Regions from separate parts of the Vibrio sabulosilitoris genome, predicted to be linked through region 1. Evidence: riboswitches for the same ligand, from Rfam matches in the RefSeq annotation. Region 1 holds a riboswitch; the other holds the start of a gene.

Region 1 (3,127 bases):
TCAATACCCAGAGGCGGGCTCAAACTTCTTTTCCATCATTATCCTAATGGCTCTGCTGTTCTGGCTCGGGCGCAAGCTTGGTTATATTGGCGCAACGAAAAGTAGTGAAGAAGAAAGCGCTTAGCCTATACCATTGGCATAATGTCTGTACTCACTAGAGTTGACTGAGCTTTGGATATAAAAAAACCGCCTAGTGGCGGTTTTTTCATTTTTCAGGGAATTACTTGCGCTCTAGCATCACACCCGCTTCCATGTGGTGGGTATATGGGAATTGGTCAAATAGCGCAAAGCGAGTGATCTTATGGGTCTCGCCTAAGATCTCAAGGTTCTGCTTAAGGGTCTCTGGGTTACAAGAGATATACAGGATGCGCTCATAGCCTTGTACCATCTTACAGGTGTCCTCATCCATACCAGCACGCGGTGGGTCAACAAAGATGGTATTGCAGTTGTAGCTCTTAAGATCAACACCGGCGTCTTTTAAGCGGCGGAACTCGCGTTGTCCTTCCATTGCTTGAGTAAACTCTTCTGCCGACATACGGATGATCTGTACGTTGTCGATGTTATTCGCCGCAATGTTGTACTGCGCTGAGTCTACCGATGGCTTTGCCAGCTCGGTCGCCAATACGCGCTCGAAGTTTTGCGCTAGCGCTAGTGAGAAGTTGCCGTTACCACAGTAGAGCTCCAGCAGATCACCTTGGCTATTGCGGGTGCAATCAACGGCCCACTCAAGCATTTTTTCAGCAACCTTACCATTCGGCTGGGTAAAGCTGTTTTCAACTTGTTGGTAGATGTAACTATCACCGTGGACATTGAGCTTTTCAATCACAAAGTCTTGGTCTAAGACAATCTTCATCTTACGCGCGCGACCAATGAGATTGAGGTTAAAGCCTTCATCATTCAAACGCTGTTTTAGTGTCTTGGCTTGCTCAATCCATGCCTCATCCAGCTGGCGATGATATAGAAGTGATACAAGGACCTCGCCGCTCAGGGTTGAAAGGAAGTCTACTTGGAATAGCTTACGACGCAGAGTGTCGTTATCTTTCATCGCGTCCATCAGCATTGGCATCAAATCATTGATCAGTCGGCTCGCGGCTGGGAACTGATCAACACGATATTTCTCACGCGTTTGCTGGTTGAACATGATGTAGTAAAGATCTTCACCCTCATGCCAAACTCGAAATTCTGCACGCATACGATAATGCTGTTCAGGAGACTCAAACACTTCCAGCTCTGGAGCGCCAAATTCAGTAAACATCTCGGTGAGACAAGTTACTTTTTCACTTAGCTGCTGCTGGTAGGTTTGTGGGTTTACTTCAAGAGAGGCCATGGTGTTACCTTATAGGGTGCGTTTTTCAAACAGAGCGCAGATTTTATTCAATCAAATGATGATGTCCAGTTTCGATGCAAAATAATCGTATGTTTTCGCGCCAGGAGTGAACATCGTCCACCCGCGATGAAATAACGCCCAAGTTCTGGACATTCCATAGGTTGCACAATACTATGCTCCCCGAGCTGGTGGCTTGTATCTAGTATAGAAGCCTTGAAAGGGAATCTGGTGAGAATCCAGAACTGACGCGCAGCGGTATGAGAGAACGAAATCCCATCAAGACACTGCACTTTAGGATAAGTGTGGGAAGTCGGGAAAGTAGGCTTTAGCTCTTAAGTCCGAATACCTGCCAGTAGCTAGGCGTCACGATATGTCTAGTAGGATTTACGCGTTTTAGGAACTTACAATGAAAAAATCTCTTCTTGCGGTCGCCGTAGCACCGCTGCTTTCTCACGCCCAGATTTCCTTTGCTCAAGATCATCAAACTGATGAGACTATGGTGGTAACGGCTAATCGCTTTGAGCAATCTCAACGGTCGGCTCTCTCCTCGATATCCGTGATTACTCGTGACGATATTGAAGTCAGTCGAGCGACAACCGCTCTAGACTTAATCAAAACACTGCCTGGTGTGACAGTTAATCCCCAAGGTACAAAAGGGAATGCAACAGGCATATACATTCGCGGAACAGCGACCAAGCAAGCTCTGGTCATCCTAGATGGTGTGCGCCTTAACTCACCAACCGCTGGAGAAGCGTCAATTGGGTTAATTCCAACATTTGCGATAGAGAGCATTGAGATCATTCGCGGGCCTCGAGCCGCAGTTTATGGCTCCGATGCTATGGGGGGAGTGATTAGTATTTCTACTATCAAGGGCCAAGAAAGTACGCATGAACTGCAGGTCGGTGTTGGTGACCAAGGGCAGAGACAGCTCGGGTGGAAGTCAAGTGGGCCAATATCTGCCAATACCACTGGGGCTTTTGTTTTCAATAAAGAACAAAGTGATGGTTATCGTATATACGATGGAGCACCTGAAAACGAGACTCACGGTTATGACAGTCAGACTATTTTTGGTAATTTGAAATATAACTTATCAGATAGTTGGGGCCTTTCTTTATCGGGCTTTACCAAAAGTTCTCAAGCTGATTATGCGAATCAATTTGTCATTGATGCCCCCAGTAACTCAACTGAGGGTGATTTCTACAGTTTGACGGGCGCTGTTTATTATCGTACCAATGACCTTTTATCTGAAGTGCAGATTAGCTCTACAAAAGACCATAATGCAGATGGCGATAAAGCGGGTACGCTGGCTAAATCGACGTTAACAGGCTACCGTGATTCCGTTAGTTGGGTGACAACTTATGTTGGTTTTGAGCCTGTTATCATTAACACAGGTATTGACTATGCCACAGAACGAGCCAGTAGAGGTGGAACAAATACCTCTGACTACGAAGAAACAAATAGAGATAACAAAGCTGCGTTCTTGACACTATTTGGAGAGCTCGGCAGGTTCAGCACTGAGGCAAGTATTCGTCGCGATTATGATAGTGCTTTTGGTGGACACAACACCTGGAATCTTGCTCTAGGTTACTTATTGGCTGATCAGTTTCAGTTTGTAGCCTCTTCAGGTACCGCGTTTAATGCACCTACCTTCAACGATCTGTATTGGCCGGGGCAAGGAAACCCAAACCTCAAGGCAGAAGAGTCTCAATCTACGGAAATTGGCGTTTACGGTTATCATCAATGGTTTGATTGGAGCCTTGCTGCATATCACTCACAGTTTAAAAACTTGATCGAGTGGGG
Region 2 (3,127 bases), 1.6 Mb from region 1:
ACCTCTGGGTCGCTAATAAAGCAGTAGGTTTGATTACCATGCACCTTAGTTCGCATCGGGCTGATACCGCTGATGATCATGCTGACATCGCTGACAATCGGGCAACCCTGCTGCAGCGCCGTTATCCCAGCATCGACTGCGCCACGACTAAATTGATAGAGCTTGGCAAATTCAAAATCGCCGGTGGTATGAATAGCACGACGCACCACCTGCCATTGTTGTGGCTCAAAGCGATGCCCACCGTGTAACGTCTCCATTTCACGGTCGATAATTGAAAATGAATCCGTTTCGATTTGATGCCCTTGCGCCGTCATTTGTTGCATGCTGGCAGGGGCTTTTACAGTATCCATTGTGTGAGTCCGTAGTGAGAGAATCGACAACTCGATCCGAATTAATCCTATTGATAAGAAGCGCTGCGCCCGAGCGGTTGACCATTAAAATCAACCAGCACAACATCGATGGCCAGTGCGTCTGTTATGTAGTTGCTTGCGTGCGCCTTGGCTTCATCGCACAGACGATTGAAATAACGCTCTGGGCTGTGCTTGCGCACCAAATCAAGCACATGTCGCCCGGTATTGGCCTGAGCGATTTGCTGACAAAGCTCGCTGGGAAGGCCCGATTGCTCTGCTAGCACGGCCATTCGCGTGAAATCGATGCGATGGCCCGAAACGTGGGTCATCATTCGCCCAGAAATCAGCTTACCCATTTTGCCAATCATCACCACCAAGGTGACGCTTGCAAGCCCATAACGCTTTGCTGCGCGCAATCCAACTCCGATAAAATCTCCTGCCTGGATCAAGGCCATCGGCTCTAGACGCGGTAACAATTGTCGAGCAGCTTTTTCCGAGCGACTGCCTGTGGTCAATGCCACATGTGACAAGCCGTTTGCCTGGGCTATTTGAATAGATTGACGCACAGAAGCGGCAAAGGCTGAGGTTGAATAAGGTATGACTGTGCCTCGAGTGCCCAAGATGGATATCCCGCCGATTAACCCAAGGCGCTCATTGATGGTCTCTTTGGCAGCGACTTTGCCGCCGGGAACAATAATGGTCAGCTCAACGCCATAGTGGTCTTGCCATAATTCACTGGCGTTTAGCCATTCCAGGCGGGCCATCTCGATGATGTTGGCGCGTGGCACAGGGTTAATCGCTGGCTCCCCCACGGGCAGTTCAAGGCCCGGCTTGGTTACCACAGCGACGCCCAAGCCCCCCTTTAGGTGGATACCTGGTGCGTTGACTAAACGGGCTTGGCACTGAATTTCGAGTCCGTGGGTACAATCTGGATCGTCTCCCGCATCCTTAATCACCCCGCACAGCACTGAATTGATAGCGGCCCAATTAACATTGCAGCGCTCAGAGTGTGCAGCAACCGCGTCTTTCGCCGCATTTTGATTGGCCACAATTTCGGTGCGAGCAAGGGTAAAATTGACCCACTCTCGGTTGGGAATTTGAATACTGACTTGGTGAGAAACTTGACCGTCAATCAAGCCGCGCACCGCCGCACGGGCCGCCGCTGCCGCGCACGCGCCTGTGGTGTAACCACCGCGTAAGTCTTGATTGGATGTTGAACGTTTGAGTTTGCCCACAAGTTACTTCTGCTCAGCGCATGCACTGAGTCCGCCTAAAAAAAGTTATGCGGGCAGGTGTCGATATCGAAAGATAAACGACGCTGAGTGCTCCCGCCCAGGTAGTTTTGGTGTTGGTGCTGTGTATTTAGCAGGGTCTGACTTACGAAACGAATTTCGCTTACAGTTGCGGGTACAGTTCTGGATTTTCACCAGATTCACTGGAGGCTGAACGTATTCAGCCACTAAATACAGTTTTAAATGTTTTATTCCAAGCTCAGGTATTCTCTGCTCTGGATAAGTGGGTTGACACATAACGCTCAAGACATTCTGAGGCGTCTTTCGATGCATCATTAGCATTGCCGTTTTATATGGGCTCCCTTAACCAAGGTGAACAGCGACTGCTCCTGATTGGTAATCTATCTATATGGAGAACAATATACCTATTTTCTAGAATAGCTCAAGCCATCAATAGCTTACTGATGCCATGGCAGTGACATAAATATCACGAAGTCGAGCCCGAAGCCCAAACTAACCGGGTACCGATGGCTTTTGCTCCATCTGTAGTTACACGGTCACACCAGCGTCTTCAAAGCTTGCCATATTGTTGTAAAATTCTGCGGCGGCTTTCACCAGTGGATAGGCCAACGCTGCCCCTGTCCCTTCGCCTAAACGCATGTTCAGCGATAACAGTGGCTGGGCGTGCAACGACTTTAATACGCTTTGGTGCGCGTGTTCATCTGACTGATGAGCAAACAATAGCACCTCACGAACATTAGGGTCGATTTGCACCGCAACATAAGCCGCAACCGATACAATAAAGCCATCGACTAACACTGGCACGCGACGTTGAGATGCCTCGATAAATCCACCCACCATCTGAACTATCTCAAAGCCGCCTAACTGGCGCAGTGTTTCTTTTACCGTTGGAGTCCCTTGCTGTACTCGCGCCACCCCCGCTTCAATTAAGCTTACTTTTTTCTCGAGTTGGGTATCGTCAATGCCAGTACCTTTGCCGACACAGTCACGGACCGAAAGACCACTCAAGGCAGCAAATAGTGCCGAGGCGCTGCTGGTATTGCCGATCCCCATCTCGCCAAACATGATCAAGTTACACCCTTGCTCAATCTTTTGGGCAACGATTGCTTGGCCAAACTCCAATCCATTGGCAAGCTGCAGTGGGTCAAGCGCCGACTGGTAAACAAAGTTTTGCGTGATCGACCCCAAGCGTTGTTTGACAAAGTTTGGCGAGGCATGCTCAATGTCGGTCAAAATGCCACAATCGACAATCGTGAGAGGGATAGCGTTTGAGCGGCAAAAGCAGTTGATGGCCGCACCGCCCGCAATAAAATTCTGCACCATTTGTGTGGTCACAATACTCGGTGCAATGCTAATCCCTTCTTCGGCAATGCCATGATCACCGGCAAACACGAGTAGCGCAGGGCTCTCAACATCAATCTGTTCGACGGTGTCATTGCACCCCAGTAGCGCCAGTTGCTTGGCCACGTCTTCTATTTGTCCCAAAGCGCCGACGGGTTTGGTTTTTTGATCAATAATCGTCTG

Evidence for each region. Region 1 has a riboswitch for cobalamin ahead of ACZ5R2_RS01300 (TonB-dependent receptor domain-containing protein). Riboswitches for the same ligand answer to the same signal wherever they lie in the genome.
Region 2: another riboswitch for cobalamin. It lies ahead of ACZ5R2_RS09735 (cobalt-precorrin-5B (C(1))-methyltransferase); the one in region 1 lies ahead of ACZ5R2_RS01300 (TonB-dependent receptor domain-containing protein).

The regions. Positions count from the first base shown of each region.
Region 1 is NZ_AP029599.1:249,138-252,264, reverse strand. It holds gene ACZ5R2_RS01310 (YijD family membrane protein) at 1-124, shown strand, start outside; gene trmA (tRNA (uridine(54)-C5)-methyltransferase TrmA) at 221-1,327, opposite strand; cobalamin riboswitch at 1,497-1,695, shown strand; gene ACZ5R2_RS01300 (TonB-dependent receptor domain-containing protein) at 1,734-3,127, shown strand, end outside.
Region 2 is NZ_AP029599.1:2,067,922-2,071,048, reverse strand. It holds gene ACZ5R2_RS09740 (precorrin-8X methylmutase) at 1-350, opposite strand, end outside; gene ACZ5R2_RS09735 (cobalt-precorrin-5B (C(1))-methyltransferase) at 398-1,585, opposite strand; cobalamin riboswitch at 1,698-1,829, opposite strand; gene cobT (nicotinate-nucleotide--dimethylbenzimidazole phosphoribosyltransferase) at 2,132-3,127, opposite strand, start outside.